Regions from separate parts of the Streptomyces sp. NPDC001407 genome, predicted to be linked through region 3. Evidence: riboswitches for the same ligand, from Rfam matches in the RefSeq annotation. Region 3 holds a riboswitch; each other region holds the start of a gene.
The links. A riboswitch is a leader RNA that binds a small molecule or an ion and turns the genes downstream of it on or off. The one in region 3 is predicted to bind cyclic di-AMP.
Positions count from the first base shown of each region.

Region 1: it holds a riboswitch for cyclic di-AMP, as region 3 does, so the genes downstream of both, ACFY1P_RS12895 (C40 family peptidase) here and ACFY1P_RS24290 (peptidoglycan DD-metalloendopeptidase family protein) in region 3, are expected to answer to the same signal.
Region 2: it holds a riboswitch for cyclic di-AMP, as region 3 does, so the genes downstream of both, ACFY1P_RS13350 (C40 family peptidase) here and ACFY1P_RS24290 (peptidoglycan DD-metalloendopeptidase family protein) in region 3, are expected to answer to the same signal.

Region 1 covers NZ_JBIAWF010000007.1:124,246-128,514, forward strand. Annotated here, with positions in the region: gene ACFY1P_RS12885 (helix-turn-helix transcriptional regulator) at 1-860, opposite strand, end outside; gene ACFY1P_RS12890 (ATP-binding protein) at 1,102-1,542, shown strand; gene ACFY1P_RS12895 (C40 family peptidase) at 1,622-2,092, opposite strand; cyclic di-AMP (ydaO/yuaA leader) riboswitch at 2,097-2,294, opposite strand; gene ACFY1P_RS12900 (urease subunit gamma) at 3,071-3,373, shown strand; gene ACFY1P_RS12905 (urease subunit beta) at 3,388-3,699, shown strand; gene ACFY1P_RS12910 (urease subunit alpha) at 3,692-4,269, shown strand, end outside.
Region 2 covers NZ_JBIAWF010000007.1:231,867-236,135, reverse strand. Annotated here, with positions in the region: gene ACFY1P_RS13360 (hypothetical protein) at 138-314, shown strand; gene ACFY1P_RS13355 (S1 family peptidase) at 794-1,831, shown strand; gene ACFY1P_RS13350 (C40 family peptidase) at 1,924-2,397, opposite strand; cyclic di-AMP (ydaO/yuaA leader) riboswitch at 2,401-2,578, opposite strand; gene ACFY1P_RS13345 (glutamate--cysteine ligase) at 2,909-3,991, shown strand; gene ACFY1P_RS13340 (hypothetical protein) at 4,029-4,269, opposite strand, start outside.
Region 3 covers NZ_JBIAWF010000019.1:27,566-31,834, forward strand. Annotated here, with positions in the region: gene ACFY1P_RS24285 (MFS transporter) at 1-521, opposite strand, end outside; gene ACFY1P_RS24290 (peptidoglycan DD-metalloendopeptidase family protein) at 595-1,836, opposite strand; cyclic di-AMP (ydaO/yuaA leader) riboswitch at 1,848-1,982, opposite strand; gene ACFY1P_RS24295 (DEAD/DEAH box helicase) at 2,831-4,269, opposite strand, start outside.

The DNA.
Region 1 (4,269 bases), on a different contig from region 3:
TCGTTGATCCCGGCGATGAAATCCAGCGAGTTCTCGTGCGAGAGGGCGTGCGCCCGCAGCGTGGTGAATGCGGCGGCGTACGCCCGGAGGTCTTCTTTCCGCTCCAGGTAGAGGCTACTCGTCAAATGGTCGAGAACAACCACGTCCAGATCAGCAATGCGCGGAAATGAGAAAATAACAAAAGGCCCGGTGATGCCAATGTGGCCGCTCCTGGAGAACGGCAGTACATGCAGCCGCACATGACGCTGTGCACCCGTTTCCACCAGGTGTCGCAACTGCCCGGCCATGACCTCCCGTCCGCCGACCTGATGGCGGAGCACCGCCTCGTCCAGCACGGCGCACAACTCCAGTGGGCTGGCGCCACCCAGCACCGACTGCCGTGCCATGCGCACCCGGACCAGCTTCTCGACCTGTTCCGGCGGCGGGTCGTTGAGCGCCGCACGGGTCACGGCGCGGGCGTAGGCGGGAGTCTGGAGGAGGCCCGGCACGACCGTCGTCTCCAGGGTGCGTAACCGCGACGCCTCCGATTCCAGGCTGATGAAGTCGAGATACGCCGGGGGCAGCAGATTGCGGTAGGCGTACCACCAGCCCCGGCGGCCGCCCTCCGCATCGGCGGTGCCCGCCCCGCACAGCGCTCCCAGCAGCGCGCGCAGTTCGGGGTCCGACACTCCGTACGCGTCCAGCAGCAGCGCGACGTCCGAGGACTTCACGCCACTGCTGCCCGTCTCGATCCGGCTGACTTTCGACTGGTGCCAGCCCACCGCGTGGGCGGCCTCCAGGCTGGTCAGTCCCGCGAGTTCGCGCTGGCGGCGCAGCTCACCGCCGAGTTTGCGGCGGCGCACCGCGGGTCCGTTTCGCATAGCCCTGCCTCCGCCCGTGGTGAACCTGGTGTTTCTTGTCAATAGACCACTGTGCCGCCGGAATCCGGTCGCTCGTCGTAGAGTTCACCGCTTCGAGCGACAGATATATGCAGATCTCGGGAGATCGCCCGCATCCTCACCATTTCCGGTGGCAGGCTGTCGCGCAGAGCCGACCGGAAGCGCTCTCGACTTCACGGCGCATTGCGTCGGAGTCCGCTCCCGGCGGGAAAGGGACTGCGCCATGGCAGATCATCAAGAAGCCACCGTCACCCTGCCGAGCGCCCCCGCCTCGGTCTCCACCGCACGCCGCTATGTGGCCGGCGTGCTCGCGGACTGGGGGCTGCCGGGCGGCACGGAAGCCGCCGAGACCGTGCGGCTGATCGTCTCCGAGCTCGCCACCAACGCCGTGCAGCACACCCGCGGCCAGTCGCCCACCTTCACCGTCGAGGTCCGGCTCGAACTCGACCGGCAGTTGCGGATCGGGGTCACGGACAGCCACCCGCGCTTGCCCCGCAGACTGCCCGCCGCCGTCCAGCAGGACAACGGGCGGGGCCTGGTCATCATCCGCTGCCTCACCGCGGAGCGCGGGGGAAGGGTCTTCTTCACCCCGAACCCGGACGGCGGCAAGACCGTGTGGATCTCGTTGCCCTGGACGGTGCCCGCCCTCAGCGCCGAACGGTGAGGGCGGGGCCGGGGCCCCGCACGGCGTGCGGGGCCCCGGCGCGGCGTCGCGGCCGCGTGCTGCCGGGCGTGAGGGCCGGTCAGTCCACCCGGCCGTAGCGGACGTTGTTCGTCCAGATCCGCTCCAGACGGACCACCGCGCCGGTCTTGGGCGCGTGCCAGATCTTGCCGCCACCCGCGTATATCCCGACGTGGTAGACACCCTGGCCGGAGACGAAGAACACCAGGTCACCGGCTTCGCGGGCGGAGCGGGAGATGTGGGTGGTCCGGTTGTACTGCTCGGCGGCGGTGCGGGGCAGGCTCTTCCCGGCCCGCTTGAAGGAGTAGAGGGTCAGGCCCGAGCAGTCGAAGCGGTAAGGGCCGGTCGCACCCCATTGATAGGGCGAGCCCTGTTTCGAGGCCGCGATGTGCAGTGCTTCGGTGGCGACGGTCGATGCCGCTGCCCCTGTCGCGCCGCCCGGCACCAGCACCGTGGCGCCGACGGCGGCGAGCGTGAGCGCGGAGGCCGCGCCGGCCCTGGACATCATTGACGGACGTTTGTGCGCGCCCATGTGCCAACCCTTCGTCAGCCGCCTGTGAAGGATGACCTGTCGGGTTCGGGCAGGCGAAGATGCCCGGCCGTGTCAACGGCTTCACCCCAAGGGCCGACCGCACTACTCTTGGTCGTCCCACCGTGCTCGGGTCCTCCATCCCCACCGGTGCGATCGGTCGACCCGGCATCCAGACAGCGGCGGGGTTCGGCGTCCGCCTGGACCGCCCCGCCGGGATGGCGGGGTCTTGTCGTCGACGGGATCTTGGCGCAGCCCAGGTACGGATTCCGAGCGGAACCAGAGGTATGTGAGGCTGCTCACTCCTGGGCAATTCCGCTGGACACGACGGGGATTGTCCGTTTCGGCGAAGCCCTGTTGAGCCGCTGGCCTGGGGCCCGTCGACAGGGCTCCGGCGCGGCGTGCGTGCCCGGCTGAAATCGATCACCGCGCCTCGTCTACGACACCGTCCGGCGTCTGGGGGAGCGGTGTTTATTCGCCCGCCGACCCGTGATCCATGGGCGCGGGCGGGAGTGTGAGCGGGATGGCGCCCCGGACGCGCCGCCGCGCCCCGGCCCGGACCGGCACCGGACGCGCCAGGGTGCTCCCGGGCAACTCCCGCCCACCGTCCTCGAACGCGGCTGCGAGGACTTCTCCCGGCCCCGTGCGGCCGACGCGCGCGGTCTGCGGCGCCCGTAGTCCGTCGTACGTGTCATGAGGGAGCGGCGGAGTGATCCGGACCAGAAGATCCAGTAGATGCAGACAGCAGCGGCACCAAGTCCCGGCCCGGATCGCCGGATCCGCCCCTTCCGCCCCTCCGGTCCCTCCCGACTCCTCTGGCCATGGATGCGCAAAGAGTCAGTTAACGCGTTGGAAAAGCTTCCGCTCTAATCTGCAATCCCTGGCCGTCCGATGAAGAACCCCAGGTCAAAGGTGTGTAGAACTCTTGTGTGCCCCCGTTGGGTTCCGCTAGGGGGACTGGTTCGTCAGTGAGGTGGACGCATGCAACTCTCCCCGCATGAGCAGGAACGCCTGCTTCTCCATGTGGCCGCCGACGTAGCCGAGAAGCGCCGCGCCCGTGGGGTGCTCCTCAACCACCCCGAGGCGGTGGCCCTGATCACCGTCCACGTCCTGGAAGGCGCCCGCGACGGCCGGACCGTCGCCGAGCTGATGTCCTCCGGGCGCAAGGTGCTCACCCGCGACGAAGTGATGAGCGGCATACCCGAGATGATCCACGAGGTCCAGGTGGAGGCCACCTTCCCGGACGGCACCAAGCTCGTCACCGTGCACGAGCCCATCGGCTGAAGGGGAAGACCGCCATGATTCCCGGAGAGATCCTGCTCGCCGACGCCCCCGTACCCCTCAACCAGGGGCTCCACCGCACCCGTCTCACCGTGCTCAACGCCGCCGACCGGCCCGTGCAGGTCGGCTCGCACTATCACTTCGCCGAGGCCAACCCGGGCCTCGACTTCGACCGCGCCGCCGCGCGCGGCAAGCGGCTCGACATCGCCGCCGGCACCGCCGTGCGCTTCGAGCCCGGCATCCCCGTCGAGGTCGGCCTGGTGCCGATCGCCGGCAAGCGGATCGTCGAGGGGCTGCGCGGCGAGTGCGGAGGACCGCTCGATGACTGAGCTCAGCCGGGCCGCGTACGCGGAACTGTTCGGCCCCACTGTCGGCGACCGCATCCGCCTCGCCGACACCGACCTCCTCGTCGAGATCGAGGAGGACCGCAGCGGGGGCCCCGGCCACGCCGGGGACGAGGCGGTCTTCGGCGGCGGCAAGGTCATCCGGGAGTCCATGGGCCAGTCCCGCGCGACCCGCGCCGACGGCGCCCCCGACACCGTCATCACCGGCGCCGTCGTCCTCGACCACTGGGGCGTCGTCAAGGCCGACATCGGCATCCGCGACGGCCGCATCACCGGCATCGGCAAGGCCGGCAACCCCGACACCATGGACGGTGTCCACCCCGACCTCGTCATCGGCCCCGAGACCGAGATCATCGCGGGCAACGGGAAGATCCTCACCGCCGGGGCCGTCGACGCCCACGTCCACTTCATCTGCCCGCAGATCGCGGACGAGGCCCTCGCCTCCGGCGTCACCACGCTGGTGGGCGGCGGCACCGGCCCGGCCGAGGGCAGCAAGGCCACCACCATCACCCCCGGCTCCTGGCACCTTGCCCGGATGTTCGAGGCGATGGAGGG
Region 2 (4,269 bases), on a different contig from region 3:
AGGGGGACAGTATCTCAGGGGTTCGCACGGCAGGCGGTACCCGTGGCGTTACGGGTCAGGGTCCGTTGATCGCCTGTTGATCGGGGTGTCCCATACTTCGGGGAAAGACCGCTCGACCCGTACGACAGGAGTTCCGCATGACCACCGACGCCCCGAAGCCCGCCGAGGCCACGCAGCCCGCCGAGGCCACGCCCAGCGAGCAGGCCATCCTCGCCGGACTGGGCGCGCCCATCGAGCACGCCGAGGGCGCCCCGATCCCGGGGACGGAGCCCAGCGGGCCGATCCGCCCGACGCACACGACGGGCGCGCAGTAGGCGCGACGCCCGGCAGGCACCGGGGACGGGCCTTCGACCGCTCGACGGTCGGGGGCCCGTTGTCATCGGCGCCCCCGGGGCCTGTTAAAGGAACGCAAAGAAACCTTCGCTCCGCCCCTCGAGAGAACGGTATCCGGACAGTCGCGCCCCTTCCTGTCCGCTCACCGCGCCTCAGCCATCCGCGCCCGTCACGGGCGTTCACGAGGGCGGCTCGCGGTACGCGTGTGACGTAGGGGACTTGTCGGCGCACCGCCCGTACGACCGAATGTCGCTCTTGAACGTTCACATGGACGATCCGATACTCCGAGAATTGACATGGACGCGACTAGCGGCTCCCGGTCGGCCCCGGGTGGCGCATCGGCCGTCACGGCCCTGTCATCACGTCACATCCACCCTCCGTGCCCGGACATCGGACTCGTCGGGCACCCCCCACGGGAGGCCACGTGAAACGTCCTCGCATATCCGCACGCCGTTCCGCCATGGCCGGCACGGCAGCCGCCGTCCTCGCGACCGCCGCACTCGCCCTGCCGGCCGCCCACGCCACGTCGGCGCCGTCGGCCGACACCCTCTCCGCCGAGCAGGCGTCCGGCCTCGCCCAGCGGATCGCCGCCGAGCTCCCCGCGAGCACGGCCGGCTCGTACTACGACGCCGCCACCCACCGGCTCGTCGTCGACGTGCTCGACGCGACGACGGCGGCGAAGGTACGGGCCACGGGCGCCGAGGCCAAGCAGGTCCGGCACTCGGCGGCCGAACTCGACTCTGCCAGAGGCATCCTGAAGGACCGGGCGTCCATCCCGGGTACCGCCTGGTCGGTCGACCCGAAGACCAACAAGGTCGTCGTCACCGCCGACAGCACGGTGCGCGGGGCGCGGCTGAGCCGGCTCGACAAGGTCGTCGCGAGCCTGGGCGACAAGGCCACGCTCAGAAGGACGGCCGGCACCTTCCGGCCGCTCATCGCCGGTGGCGACGCCATCTGGGGCAGCGGGGTGCGCTGTTCGCTCGGCTTCAACGTCACCAAGGACGGGCAGCCGTACTTCCTGACGGCCGGACACTGCGGCAACGCCTCGGCCGACTGGTCCGACTCGCAGGGCGGCGCCCAGGCCGGCACGACGGAGAGCTCGACCTTCCCCGGCCACGACTACGCCCTGGTGCGCTACACCGGCTCCTCCGACCACACCAGCGCGGTAGACCTCTACAACGGCGGCCGGCAGAACATCAGCCGGGCCGCCGAGGCGACCGTCGGCGAGCAGGTGCAGCGCAGCGGCAGCACCAGCGGCCTGCACGACGGCCAGGTCACCGGCCTCAACGCGACCGTCAACTACCAGGAGGGCCAGGTCGACGGCCTGATCGACACCAGCGTGTGCGCCGAGCCGGGCGACAGCGGCGGCGCCCTCTTCGACAACGACGCGGCACTGGGCCTCACCTCGGGCGGCAGCGGGGACTGCTCCTCCGGCGGCGAGACCTTCTTCCAGCCGGTTCCCGCGGCCCTGCAGGCCTTCGGGGCGCAGCTGCCCTGATCCTCCACCGCGCAGCTGCACCGCTCACACCGGCACACGGCCCCCGTGCGCGCCTTCCGGCGGCGGGGGCCGTCTCCCGTGGTCCGCGGGGGTCAGTTGACGCGGCCGTACCAGACGCTGCCGCTCCAGATCTTCTCCAGGCGGACGGACGCGCCGGGCTTGGGCGAGTGCCAGATCTTGTTGTCCCCGGCGTAGATGCCCACGTGGTAGACGTTGCTGCCGGAGTGGAAGAAGACGAGGTCGCCGGTCTGGCGGGAGCCGGCGGAGAGGTGCCGGGTCTTGTTGTACTGGTCCTGCGCGGTGCGCGGCAGGTTCTTGCCGACCTTCTTGAACGAGTAGAGCGTCAGGCCCGAGCAGTCGAAGCGGTTGGGGCCCGCGGCGCCGTACTGGTAGGGCGAGCCCTTCTTGGAAGCGGCGACCTTCAGCGCGGCCTGACCCGGGGTCGCCGCCTGGGCGTCGGCCGCCACTCCGGGCAGCAGCATCGAGGCGGTGACGGTGGCGGCGGTGAGGACGGTCGCGGCGCCGGCCCGGGAAACCAGCGTGGATATGCCGGGGAACGCAGACATGTCAAACCCTTCGTCATCCGCCTGCGAAAGATGACCTGTCGGGTTCGGGCTGTCGAAGTTGCCCGGCCACATCCGTGGCTTCACCCCAAGGACCACCGCCATCGTGGTCCGCCGTACCTGGGTCTCCCGCTCCTGCCGATCCAGTCGGTCTGCTCCGCACCCGGAACGGCGGCAGGACTCGGCGTCCGCCCGGGGTGCCCGTCTCGGTGACGGGATCTTGTGTTCGAGTGACGATCCTGCATCACGAAGTCCCGGAAACCGGAGCCAGAACGGCTTTCTGTGAACTTCTTCACTTCACGGCATTCGTGGAACCGGGGTGCTTTTCCGGCGCACGGAAATCAGGCAACTCCTTTTCGTTCTTGGGAGTTGAGGTAATCCGGCGACTGAAATCCGGTCACCCGGATCCGTTCCGCTGCCGGTACGCGCGGGAGGGCGGACGTCTTTGCGTCAGAAACACGCGACCGCGGGGAGCGCACGGTTCGCCGTGACAGCGCGAGGGTAGCCCTACGGCATGCTCACCCTAGGGATCGAGGAGGAGTATCTTCTGCTCGACCCGGCCACCGCACTGCCCGTTGCCAAGGCGGAGCAGGTCTGCGCCGCGGTGGACCTGGAGCCGGTCGTGCACGAGCGGGAGATTCAGGCGGAGTTGTTGCAGGCCCAGGTGGAAGTGGCCACTCCGGTCTGCGCGGACCTCGCGGAGGCGAGCGGGCATCTGCTGCGGCTGCGCCACGCGGTGAGCTCCGCCGCCAAGCGGAACGGCTGCCGGATCGCGGCGTCCGGCACGTCACCCCGCGCGGGCCTGGTGCCCGTACCCGTCACCCGGCATCCGCGCTATCTGGCGATGCGCAGCCGGGCTGCCCAACTGGTCGACGAGCAACTGGTCAACGGGATGCATGTGCATATCGCCATCCCCGACCGGGAGATGGGCGTCGCCGTCCTCAACCGCGTCCGCCCCTGGCTGCCCGTGCTGGTGGCCATGGCGGCCAACTCACCGATGTGGCACGGCCACGACACCGGCTTCGCCAGCTGGCGCACCGTGGTCTACAGCCGCTGGCCCGTCAGCGGCCCGCCTCCGCACTTCACCGATCTCGCCGACTACGAGGAGCGTATCCAGGCGCTCTTCGTCGCCGGGGCGATCAGCGACCGGGGGCAGCTGTACTGGCAGGCCAGGCTGTCCGACCGCTATCCCACGATCGAGGTGCGCTGTCTGGACGTCCAGCTGCGCGCCGACGACGCCGTGATGTTCGCCGGGATAGTGCGCGGCATGGTGGCGACCGCCATCCGCGACGAGAAGAGCGGCCGCCGGGCGGCGTACTGCCCGCCGGAGCTGCTCGGCGCCGCGAACTGGCACGCCGCCCGGCACGGCCTGGAAGGCGTGCTCGTCGACCCCGAGGGCAAGCGCCGCGGTGCCGAGGACGTCGTGCAGACCCTGCTCGGGCACATCGGGCAGGCGCTGGAGGAGGCCGGTGACCTCCAGCAGGTGAGCTCGCTGGTGCACCGCCTGCTGCGGCGGGGCACCCCGGCGGACCGGCAGCGCCGGGTGCTGGCGGCGGACGGCATCAAGGCCCTCACCGATCTCATCACCGAACCGTGACCGGCGGCCACGGCCTGCCGGGCCGAGCGCCGCCGCGTCAGTAGTGCGGGTCACCCTCGATGCGCCCGCCCAGCGCACGGGCCGTGGCGGGCAGCTGACGGACGCGGGTGGCCAGCAGCACGACGGCGAGGCCCAGATACACATAGGTCATGAGGAGCCGGGCGGACTCGCCCGGCAGGGCGAACTGCACCGCGAAGAGGACGAAGAGACCGGCTGCCTGGAGGCGCACGAACCGCAGGTCGAGCAGGACCACCACGGCGAGGACGGTCTGGGCCGCG
Region 3 (4,269 bases):
AGGATCGACAGCAGCGAACCGCCGACCGCGCCGATCCAGAAACTGCCGTTGATGATGAGGTCGACCCGGCCGCGATAGGCGGCGGGGATCAGTTCGTCGATGGCGGAATTGATGGCCGCGTACTCGCCTCCGATGCCGAATCCGGTCAGGAAGCGGAAGGTGAAGAACCACCAGGAGGAGAACGACAGGGCGGTCAGTGCCGTCGCGGCCAGATAGACGGCGAGGGTGACGATGAACAGCTTCTTGCGGCCGAACCGGTCGGTGAGACGGCCGAAGAAGAGCGCGCCGGAACACGCCCCCGCCACATAGAGGGCCGCGGCCAGGCCGGTGATCTCGCCCGAGGTGACCGGCAGGCCGCTGCCCCGCTCGGCGAGGCGGCCGGCGATGTTGCCGACGACCGTGACCTCCAGGCCGTCCAGGATCCAGACGGTGCCGAGGCCGATCACCACCATCCAGTGCCAGCGGGACCAGGGGAGGCGGTCCAGACGGGCCGGTACGGAGGTGGTGATCGTGGCTGTCACGGCATCCGAGTGCCCCTGTCCGCGACAGGTATGCGCGGCGGACGCGCGACACCGTACGGGGACGGGCCCGGGGCTACGGCTCCAGGCCCCGCTCGCGCAGCCAGGGCAGCGGGTCGACCGGGGCCCCGCCGTCCGGGCGGATCTCCAGGTGGAGGTGCGGGCCGGTGACATTGCCGGTGGCGCCCACGCGGCCGATCACGTCACCGCTGTTCACCTTGCCCGACGTGACCACCATCGACGACAGGTGGCAGAACCACACCTCCGTGCCGTCGTCCAGCTTCAGCACGATGCGGTAGCCGTACGCGCCCGCCCACCCGGCGTGGGTGATCGTGCCGCTGCCGATCGCCTTGACCGGCGTGCCGGTCGGGGCCGCGAAGTCCTCGCCGGTGTGGTTCGCGGACCACATGTTGCCCGCCTGACCGAAGCCGGCGGTCAGGGTGTACGAGCCGACGGGGAGGGTGTACGCGCCGGGGCTGTGCGCGGCGGGCGTACGGGGGCCGGTGTCGGTGGGGTCGGCAGCGGCGTCCTCCGCGGCCGCCGGACGGGCCTCGGTCCGCGCCGCCTTCGCCTGCTCGGCCTCGGCGGCCTTCGCCGCCCTCTCCGCCTCGGCCGCTCTTCCGGCCTCGGCCGCCCGCGCCGCCTTCTTCGCCGCCGCCTCGGCCGCCTCGCGCTGGGCGGCCTCGCGCGCCTGGTCGTCGGCGCCGTTCTGCTGGTGCTCGGCCTGCTGGAGGATGCGGGCGCGCAGGGCTTCGCCCGCGTTCGTGGCTCCCTGAGCGGCTTCCTCGGTGCTCAGGCCGGCCTGGGTGAGCGGCTGCTCGGCAGCGGGCGCGGCGGGCGCGGCCTCCTCCTCGTGCGCCTGGCCGCCACCGAGGAGGGACCCGGCCAGGTCGGGTACCGATATCGGTGCCGCCGGACGGTCCTGCGCGCTCGCCATGCCGCCCGCGCCGACCGCCGCGATGACGCCGACGCCGAGGACGGCGCCGCTGCGGGCCATCGTGCCGCCGCGCTGCTTGGCGACGCGGTGCCGGCCGCCGCTCCCGCCACGGGCCGGGGTGGCGGCGGGGTCGGTCACGGCAGGCTCGGTCACGGCCCAGTGGGGAACGGTCGGTTGAGAGCCCGTCGGCTGAGGCACCGTCCGCTGAGGAGCGACGGCGAAGCCCGGTGCCGGAGGAGCGATCGCGGGCTCGTCGGCCGTGCCCGGCGGAGGCGTCGCCATATGGGCGGTCATATACGCGGGCACGATCGGAAGTTCAGGTGCGTAGGGCTCGTACGACCCGTGCAGAGTGGGGTCGAGGACAGGCTCGTTGGACGCCACGGGGGCGCACTCCTTTCCTTCCTTCTCGCCTACCGGGTTAGCTGTCGGGTTCGGAGCAGGAAGGTCTCCTACGAGCCGGGTGCGGCCCGATTCACCCCAGGGCGAGTGGTTCCCCGGTTCCCAGATGGTGCTGGTGTATCAGCTCTTGCTGTGCCCGCGGGATTCGGCGAAGGCGCACGGCGCCGCCTCTTGCGACGGTGATGAGGACCGCACGTCGTTATCGAACGTTAATAGACAGACCGTGCAGTTTCCAAGCCGAAAGGCTGAATCGGTCGGCTCCTTGGTCAGGACTTGGCGAGGAGGCCGACTTCTTAATGTGGTCCTTATTCCGAGGGAATGCGGAACGATCAAGATCCACTACTGGGGGTGGGGGGCGGATTTGGGCTCAGCGGCGGGGATGTTCTCCCACCCCGCCGCTTCCTGGCTGTGTCTTGGGGCTCCGCGTGGGGGCTCCGCCTTGGCCCCCTGGCTGCGGGTGGGTGGGCGCCTGCGGCGGGCTTTTTCCCCTACCCCGCCCCTTCCCGAAACTGGGGCTCCGCCCCAGACCCCGACCTGCACGCCCGATGCCGCCTGCGGCGGGGGCGGCCTGCGGCCGCGTCCTCAAACTCCCCCAGCTACCTCCCCCAGACTCCGTCCGGGGGTGCCCCCAGAGGTGCCCCCAACGGGCTGAAAAACAAAAGCATGGCGTGCCCCGAAGCGTGATGTCACCCTCCGGTGGGAGGGGGTGGGGTCGGAGGGTGGGGTTCTGGAACGCGGTGCGACTTCACGGCAATACGAGGCACGGCGCCCGCACCGCGTTCCAGGTCCTCAGCCCGGAGGCCCCACTCCCGGCACCCACCACAACCCAAGCCCGGCCGGCGATTGAGGCCACCCGCCGCAGGCGCAACGCACCCGCACCCAGAACCGCCCCCGCACCCAGCGGAAAGCGCACCCACCACAACCCAGCCCGGCCGGCGATTGAGGCCACGCCCGCAAGGGCGTCCAAACCCGACCGTCAGACCTTGGGCCCGCGCCGCGAGCCCCCGCCCCCGCCGCCCCGGCGAACCGCATTGCCCGGCCGCGTCCCACCAGACCGGCGCGAGCCGCCGCCCTGACCCTGACCCGTGCCGGTGCCGAAGCCGCGGTAGCCGCCACCACCATTGCCGGCGTTCGGCTCCGTACGCGTACGGCCGCGAGCACCCGAGCCCGAACCGCGCGAGCGGGACGGCTTCTTCGCGCCTGCCTGCCCCTGCGGCTGCGCGGCGACCGGAGGCGCTATGACCACCGCGACACCACTGGGCTCACGCGCCCCGGTGATCCGCTCCAGCTCGGGGTCGCGGGGGTGCGTCTTGAGGACGTTGGGGGTGATCTTCGCCGTGGCCATCATGCGGGTCATCTCGCGCCGCTGCTCGGGCAGGACGAGGGTGACGACCGTGCCGGACTCGCCCGCGCGGGCCGTGCGGCCGCCGCGGTGCAGGTAGTCCTTGTGGTCCATCGGCGGGTCGATGTTCACGACGAGGTCGAGGCCGTCGATGTGGATGCCGCGGGCGGCGACGTTGGTGGCGACCAGCGCGGTGACCTGGTCCGTACGGAAGAGCTCCAGCGTGCGGTTGCGCTGCGGCTGGCTCTTGCCGCCGTGCAGCGCCCCGGCGCGCACGCCCTCGGAGAGCAGCTTCTTCACCAGGCGGTCGGCGCCGCGCTTGGTGTCGACGAACATGATCACGCGGCCTTCGCGGGCGGCGATCCGGGTGACCGCTTCCTTCTTGTCCGCGTCGGTCACGAAGAGCAGGTGGTGCTCCATCGTGGAGACCGCGCCGACCGAGGCGTCGACGGAGTGCGTCACCGGGTCGGAGAGGAAGCGGCGCACGAGGCGGTCGACGTTGCGGTCCAGGGTCGCGGAGAACAGCATGCGCTGGCCGTCCGGGTCGACCTGGTCGAGCAGCTTGGTGACCTGCGGCAGGAAGCCCATGTCGGCCATCTGGTCGGCCTCGTCCAGGACCGTGATCCGCACGTCGCCGAGCTTGCAGTCGCCGCGCTGGATCAGATCGGCGAGCCGGCCGGGGGTGGCGACCAGGACCTCGGCGCCGCGCGCCAGGCTCTGCGCCTGCCGGCCGATGGACATGCCGCCGACGACGGTGGCGATCCGCAGGTTGACCGCGGTGGCGTACGGGCTGAGGGAGTCGGTGACCTGCTGCGCCAGCTCGCGGGTGGGGACGAGCACGAGGGCGAGCGGGCGGCCCGGCTCGGCGCGGCGGCCGGTCGTGCGGGCGAGCAGCGCCAGACCGAAGGCCAGCGTCTTGCCGGAGCCCGTACGGCCGCGGCCGAGGACGTCACGGCCGCTCAGCGAGTTGGGAAGGGTGGCGGCCTGGATCGGGAACGGCTCGGTGACGCCTTCGCGGGTCAGCGTGGCGAGCAGGCCGTTTGGCATGTCCAGGTCGGCGAAGGAGGCCACCG